2 regions of the Bacillus sp. FJAT-45066 genome follow, and region 1 is predicted to be linked to the other one. Evidence: predicted binding sites of a transcription regulator. Region 1 holds the regulator's gene; the other holds the start of a gene.
The links. Region 1 encodes Rex, which represses fermentation and respiration genes when NADH is low (regulators of the CRP and FNR family bind a similar motif). Its sites were predicted from a motif close to TTGTGAAATATTTCACAA; they were not measured.

Region 1 (4,199 bases):
TATCTTTGCATTTCTATATGTAAAAACAAATCGTATTCTTGTGCCGATTATAGCCCACGTTGCGATGAATTCGTTTGTTGTACTCGTTCAATACGTTTTTAGAGACCGAATCGAAGAATATATCGAGCAATTGGAACAGATGCAAGGGTTTATTAAGTTTTTTATGTGAGTCTGTTTCTTAGTCATCCATAAAGATGAAACTAACTCATGTAACAGTAATATTGGAGGAACGATTGTATGCGCATTACCCCTATTAAAATAGCTTATTTATATTTGGTTATGGGTTTTCTATTTCTCTACATTGCGATTATGTCAGTAGGAGATACTATTTGGCAATTTCAAACTATCTTATTAATGCTTTTCGCTACATTCAATTTTGGCGTTACCATTCGAGCGTTTATTTTGCACGACAAGGTTAAAAAGATGAAGGAGAAATAAATGGGTTGGGACAAAAGATCGATGAAGTTCATCTTCACTCAAATTTTTATCGGCTTTGAACTTCTTAACCGATGAAGTACATCTTCACTCAAATTTCTATCGACTTTGAACTTCTTAACGCCGCTGAAGTTCATTTTCACTCAAATTTTTATCGACTTTGAACTTCATAAGGTTGATGAGGTTCATCTTGACTAAAAATAGGTCAGGACAAAACCCGGTGAATTTATAGGAAGAGGCCCCAAGAACATTTTTTGTTCTTTGGGGCCTCTTTCTTTTTTGGGCGCTAGTTTTCTCCCAGCGTCTTTTTATTGTTCATTATTCATTTTTTCTAATTCCATCTTCGTTTCTGCTATTTTTGCTTTTCGATAAGCGAAACGGGAAATAACAAGACTGATTTCATATAAGATAAATAACGGTACCGTTACCATTAAGTGCGATAATAATTCTGGTGGCGTGATAAACGCCGCGATCACTAATAGGATAAAGTACGAATACTTTCTAGCTTTTACTAAAAATTGTGGTGTGACAATTCCTAGTCTTGTTAAGAACATAACTACTACGGGCATTTGAAACAAAATACCGAATGGAATCGTTAGTTGAAACAAAAACTGAAAATACTCATTAACCCCTATCACTTGGTTAATATCTAAACGTTCCGCTAATTTGTTCATAAAGTTAAGAACAAACGGAAATAAAATATAATACGAAAATGCTAGTCCACTTAAAAATAAAAGTAAAGAAATAGGTATATAGCTAAGCGTAACTCTTCTTTCTTTTTCATATAAGCCAGGACTAATGAAAGCCCACAGCTGATATAGCGTTACAGGGAAAGTGATAATAAACGCGATTAAAAAGGCAAATTGCATGAAGATCTTTATCGCATCTGTTGGACGAAACGCATGCAACGCAAACAATTGCGCTTCATCAGACTGTTGTAAATACACAATGATAGGTTCCGCTAAGAAGAAGCCGCCAATTGTTGATACAACAAAGAAGCTTGCAATGATGAATAACCTTTTACGCAATTCCCCTATATGGTCATATACCGTCATTTCTCTATCTATCATAAACGTTCATCCTTCATTACTTCTTCTGATCTTCTTTTTTTTCATCGTCATCTGCTAAACCTTTTGTTGCATTTTTAAATTCACGCAACGTGTTTCCTGCAGCTTTTCCAAGTTCAGGTAACTTTTTCGGACCGAAAATTAAAAGAGCGACAAGGCCTATAACTACGATACTTCCCATACCTAATGGCATAAATAGTCACCTCCTCGAAATATACTTATTCTACTACTTTTTTATTCTGATGGATAGTGTTTCAAGAAATATACCAAAGATTGTAATTCAACTGCTAAATCAATATGATGAATTCTAACATGATCAGGCACACTAATTCTAGCTGGAGTAAAGTTTAATATACCCTTAATACCTTTTGATACTAGTCTATCCGCTATTGGCTGTGCAACATGTGCTGGTACTGTTAGAATGGCAACAGTTATATCATCATCTAACTCTTCTTCTAGTTTATCTAAATCATAAACAGGAACGCCACCTATGTCTGTACCTATCTTTGATTTATCGACATCGAAGGCCAATTTAATCTTCGTGTTGTTATTTTTCGTGAAGTTGTAATGTAGGAAAGCAGTTCCTAAATTACCAACACCTATTAATGTAACATACGTCACTTCATCTTGGTCTAGCGTTTTACGGAAAAAAGTTAACAAATATTGAACATTATACCCATATCCCTTTTTCCCTAATGCACCAAAGTAGCTAAAATCTCTGCGTATTGTCGCTGGGTCTACTTTTACCGCTTCACTTAACTCTGTAGATGATACTCGTTGTTTGCCCGAGGAGCTTAAGTTTTGAATGAATCGATAATATAGTGGCAAGCGCTTTGCTGTTGCTTGTGGTATTTTTATTTGTTCGTTATTCATCTTATTCCCCCATTTACTCTATCTATATCATATCTATTATTCTGCTCTTTATTCTGTTTGCATCACATAATAAGTAAACGATTTCTTTTTGTTTTAAACATTTAATTAATTCTTCCTATCTCCATTGTTGAAAGAGATGGGAAAGAAAGATAAACTTAATCTAGACATATTGAGGTGAAACTTATGATTATTTTACAAGTTAATCAGTTAAATAAATATTTTGGTGCTGAACTTATTTTATCTAATATTAAATTAGAAGTACAATCGAGAGACCGAATTGCCCTAGTTGGACGAAATGGTGCTGGTAAATCCACATTATTGAAGATCATTTCAAATCAACTATCATATGATAGTGGTGAAATTATTAAGCCGAAAGATGTTTCGATTGGCTATTTAGCTCAAGACACCGGATTACAATCAGAACGTTCCATTTGGGACGAAATGCTGTCCGTTTTTTCTCATTTTAAACAATATGAAATAACCATGAGAGAACTGGAAGCAAAAATGGCTGACCCTGTCTTTATTAATCAGACAGAAGTTTATGAACGTATTTTAAAAGAATACGATCTGCTGCAAGAAACCTATAAACAACAAGGTGGTTTTCAATATGAGGCAGATATTCGTTCTGTCCTTCATGGATTAAACTTTGCTACCTTTGATTATAACACACCCATCTCAACTTTGAGCGGTGGACAACGAACTCGATTAGCTCTTGGTAAATTACTATTAACTAGGCCTGATTTATTAATACTTGATGAACCGACAAACCATTTAGATATTGAAACGTTGTCATGGTTAGAGTCGTACTTACAAAGTTATCCTGGGGCACTTTTAATTGTGTCTCATGATCGCTATTTTTTAGACAAAGTAGTGTCGGTTGTATATGAAATTGCCCGCAACCAGTCTACGAAGTTTTTAGGTAACTATAGTAGTTATTTGCAAGCGAAAGCTGATCAATATGAGCGTGATTTGAAGATGTACGAGAAACAGCAAGACCAAATAGAGAAATTGCGCGATTTTGTACAGCGAAACCTTGCACGCGCTTCAACGACAAAAAGAGCGCAAAGTAGAAGAAAACAGCTAGATAAAATGCAAGTGTTAGATAGACCAAATGGGGATGAAAAGTCTGCGTCTTTCGCTTTTGAGATAGAAAGACAAAGTGGGAACGATGTATTGAAGGCGAATTCTTTATCCTTTTCCTATGAAAGCCAGCCTGTTTTTGAAAATGTAGATATATCTCTAACTCGTGGCGATAGTGTCGCACTTGTTGGACCAAATGGTGTTGGTAAGTCTACACTATTGAAGATATTAGTGGAGAAATTGAATAAGCAAATTGGAAAAATACAATTTGGTGCCAATGTGACTGTAGGTTATTATGACCAACAACAGGCAGACTTGAAGTCTAATAAACGTGTGTTAGATGAGTTGTGGGATGACTACCCACACATGGCAGAAAAAGATGTCCGTACCGTTCTCGGTAATTTTCTTTTCTCTGGAGAAGATGTGCTAAAACCTGTCTTAAGCTTGAGTGGAGGAGAAAAAGCTAGGCTTGCATTAGCTAAGTTGATGTTACAGCGTTGCAATGTTTTAATATTGGACGAGCCGACAAATCATTTAGATTTAGATAGTAAGGAAATTTTAGAAAATGCTTTAATTGATTATCCAGGTACTATTTTGTTTGTGTCACATGACCGCTACTTTATTAATCGAATCGCTACGAAAGTTATTGAACTTTCGTCTACAGGTGCAATAGAGTTCTTAGGTGATTACGATTATTATGTGGAGAAAAAAGAAGAACAGCTTGAATTAGAGGCGATAGAAAGT
Region 2 (4,199 bases), 2.0 Mb from region 1:
TGGCTCGCCATCTTTACGTCCGTCTGGCGTGTTGCCAGTCTTTTTCCCATAAACAACGTTGGAAGTAATCGTCAAGATTGACATCGTCGTTGTAGAATTACGGTACGTATCTAATTTCTTCAATTTTTTCATAAAAGAAGTTACAATTTCTTGCGCAATAGTATCTACTCGATCATCGTTGTTACCGAATTGAGGGTACTCGCCCTCCATCTCGTAATCTACCGCAACCCCATTTTCATCACGAATTACCCTTACTTTAGAATGTTTAATCGCACTTAACGAATCTGCCACAACCGATAAACCAGCAATTCCAGTCGCCATCGTGCGAACAACATCTTTGTCGTGAAGTGCCATTTCGATACGCTCATAATTGTATTTATCATGCATGTAATGAATAACATTCAACGTGTTAATGTAAAGATCCGCTAACCAATCTAACACTTGATCAAATTTCTCCATCACTTCATTGTAGTCTAAATACTCGCTCGTTATTTTTTCAAACAGGGGAGTAACTTGCACTTTTTCCTTCTCATCGACACCACCATTAATCGCGTAAAGTAGCGCTTTCGCTAAGTTCGCACGAGCACCGAAAAACTGCATCTGCTTTCCAATTTTCATCGCCGATACACAGCAAGCAATCCCGTAGTCATCTCCATAATCAACGCGCATTAAATCATCATTTTCATATTGAATAGAACTCGATTGTATCGACATTTTCGCACAATACTTTTTAAAGTTCTCCGGTAACATCGTGCTCCAAAGAATCGTTAAATTCGGCTCCGGCGCCGGACCTAAATTCGTCAACGTATGAATAAAGCGGAATGAAGTCTTAGTAACTAACGGTCTACCATCCAAACCAATACCGCCAATCGACTCTGTCACCCAAGTAGGATCTCCGCTGAATAAGTCATTATATTCTGGCGTTCTAGCAAACTTCACAAGACGAAGCTTCATAACAAAATGATCGACTAACTCTTGCGCCTCTTCTTCTGTCAATCTACCTTCCTTTAAATCATTTTCGATATAAATATCTAAAAAAGTAGAAACTCTTCCAAGACTCATCGCCGCTCCATTTTGCTCTTTAATCGCTGCTAAATAGCCGAAATATAACCATTGAAACGCTTCTTTTGCATTTTGTGCAGGGCCGCTTAAGTCAAAGCCGTATACGCTTGCCAATTGCTTTAACTCTTGAAGGGAACGAATTTGTTCCGACAACTCTTCACGAAGACGAATCACGTCCTCCGTCATTCTAGTCCCAGCATCTATTAAGTCTTTTTTTCTTTCATTTATGAGAAAATCTACGCCATACAGCGCCACTCGGCGATAGTCCCCAATTATTCGCCCACGGCCATATGCATCTGGTAAACCAGTAATAATCCCAACTTTTCGTGCTAATTTCATTTCATTTGTGTAGGCATCGAACACACCTTGGTTATGTGTTTTACGATACTTCGTGAAGAAATCATTTACTTCCTCGTTAATTTCATATCCGTAAGATTCAAGAGCAGTTGCCGCCATTCGAATGCCACCATAAGGTTGAAGCGAACGCTTGAATGGTTTGTCTGTTTGAAACCCAACAACTGTCTCACTATCTTTATCTAAATAGGCAGCACCGTGAGACGTAATAGATGAAACAATTTCTGTATCTAAATCATAAACGCCACCGTTCTCACGCTCTTGTTTCGTTAACTCCATTACGTTAGACCAAAGCGATTGTGTACGTGAAGTAGCCTGTGCTAAAAATGATTCATCTCCTTTATAAGGATCATAGTTTAATTGAATAAAATCTCGCACATCGATCTCCTTGTTCCAATTGCCTTTTCGTAAAAAATTTGGAAAGTTCATCATTTACACTCCTTACTGAGAGTTAATATTGTGATAAAACACACTAGATTATGCTTTAACTATAGCAAGTAAAGGCTTTCATCAATGTGATAAATATCACATGACACAATTCTGTAAAAACTTTTAGACTAAAATTTGAAAATGTGATAAAGCTCACATTTATTTTTTTGTTAGTCAGTGTATGCTTTGCCCATAAAGGTAAGGCAAAGTAGTTATTGGAGGAATAAACAATGGGACGAATTAAAGAATGGAATCCAGAAAACAGTGAATTTTGGGAAAGAGAAGGGAAGAGGCACGCTCGTCGTAACTTATGGATCAGCGTACCAACATTAATGCTAGCTTTCATCGTATGGCAAATGTGGTCCGTTGTTGCCGTTAGATTAAATGATATCGGCTTTGCATATACAGCAGAACAACTTTTCACATTAGCAGCGGTGCCAGGTTTAGTTGGAGCATCTTTACGATTTATTTATACATTTGCAGTTGGAAAGTTTGGCGGACGTAACTGGGTTGTTTTTTCAACAGGTATATTAGTGATTCCGACAATTGGTATAGGCTTTGCGGTACAAAATCCTGACACACCATATAGTGTCATGTTAATACTCGCGGCTCTTTGTGGTCTTGGTGGAGGAAATTTTTCTTCTGCATTAGCAAACATTAGCTATTTTTATCCAAAAAAAGAAAAAGGAACTGCGTTAGGAATTAACGGTGGGTTAGGGAACATGGGGGTATCAGTTGTTCAGTTCGTAACTCCGTTAGTTATCACAATCGGTACATTTTCTTTTATAGGAGGAAAAGGGCAAGTGTTACCTGACGGATCGGAAGTATGGTTACAAAATGCAGCATTTGTTTGGGTACTACCTATTATTATCATGACCATTGTAGCGTATTTTGGAATGGATAACTTACCAACAGCAAAGCAATCTGTTGCGGAACAATTCGTTATTGTAAAAAGAAAGCATACGTGGATCATGACGATTTTATATGTAGCGACATTCGGTTCTTTTATCGGATACGCAGCAGCATTTCCATTATTACTAAGAACATCGTTTCCAGAGTTTGTCGGGTTAGCCTTCTTAGGAGCCTTTTTAGCAGCAGCGTTCCGTCCGGTTGGTGGATGGTTATCAGATAAATTTGGTGGAGCAAGAGTGACAACATATGTATTAGTCGTAATGTCGTTTGGCGCACTATCAGTTATTTATTTTATTGGACTTAATAATTTTGCAGGTTTTCTTGCTTCTTTCTTAATCTTATTTATTGCAGCAGGAATAGGATCAGGTTCTACCTTCCAAATGATTCCGGTTATTTTCTCCGTAAAAGAAGCGGCACCAGTACTAGGCTTTACAGCCGCGTTTGCAGCATATGGCTCATTCTTTATCCCTAAACTATTCGGTTGGTCCATGGGGAATACAGGTACACCAATTACAGCATTATATTTCTTCATCGCATTCTATGCAGTTTCTATCGTACTAAACATTTACTATTATCATAGAAAAAATGCAGAAGTGAAGTGTTAAGTTAGTATTACAAGTGCCTGGCACTTGTAATGAACCAGTAATAATATTGAGATAAATGTAAAAGTCCCCAAAGTAAAATTGGGGACCTTCTTGTTCTAAAAAGTAAAAAATATTCTATCGTTTTTCAACTAAAGGATTTGTTTTTTCCCAACGGGCTCCAACTTGTAATAAAAGTTTTTCAGAAAAGTGAGCACCAATCAACTGCATTCCAACTGGCAGCCCATTCGAAGCTAAACCTATTGGAACGGATAAACTTGGTGTCCCGGTATTGTTTGCTGGAGAAGTAAATGGCATGCACTTTTCCGTAACGGAAAGGTTTTGCTCAACGAAATTCTCAGCAAATGGCTTTGGCACAATAGGAATCGTAGGTCCTACAAGAATATCAATCTTTTCAAAAACCTTATTAAATGCGTCGGTTAACTTTCGTCTCACTTGTTGAGCTCTAACGTATTGTGGTGTATTTGTTATGACTCCTGTTTGGAAAAAAATACGAACATCATCTGCGAATTTCTCTGACTGTTCTTGAAGTCTTTCATAATGATAGCTAGAAGCTTCACCTGTCGTAATAACATAGTTAGCATACGAAGACATAGACAATTCAGGAATTTCTATTTCTACCATTTTAGCTCCTAATTGTTCAAGCTTTAATACAGCGGCTTTGAACAATTTATCTACATCTGGTTCAAGACCTTTCATGAAGAAAGAAGGTACTCCAATTTTCACTCCCTTTATTCCTTTTCCTATTGTTTTTGTATAGTCGTGATTAGGTGTTTTCATACTTCCAGGATCTTTAGGGTCGTAACCTGCCATTTCATTAAGCATTAAAGCTAAATCGCT

Region 2: pflB (formate C-acetyltransferase) is a predicted target of Rex. The motif match lies at 1,930-1,947, and genes of this name have one in related genera.

What each region holds. Positions count from the first base shown of each region.
Region 1 covers NZ_NISQ01000001.1:2,839,797-2,843,995, forward strand. The annotation lists gene CDZ92_RS14245 (CPBP family intramembrane glutamic endopeptidase) at 1-169, shown strand, start outside; gene CDZ92_RS14250 (YdiK family protein) at 238-438, shown strand; gene tatC (twin-arginine translocase subunit TatC) at 744-1,505, opposite strand; gene CDZ92_RS14260 (twin-arginine translocase TatA/TatE family subunit) at 1,522-1,695, opposite strand; gene CDZ92_RS14265 (redox-sensing transcriptional repressor Rex) at 1,737-2,375, opposite strand; gene CDZ92_RS14270 (ABC-F family ATP-binding cassette domain-containing protein) at 2,559-4,199, shown strand, end outside.
Region 2 covers NZ_NISQ01000001.1:859,684-863,882, forward strand. The annotation lists gene pflB (formate C-acetyltransferase) at 1-1,845, opposite strand, end outside; gene CDZ92_RS04380 (MFS transporter) at 2,076-3,362, shown strand; gene CDZ92_RS04385 (amidase) at 3,477-4,199, opposite strand, start outside.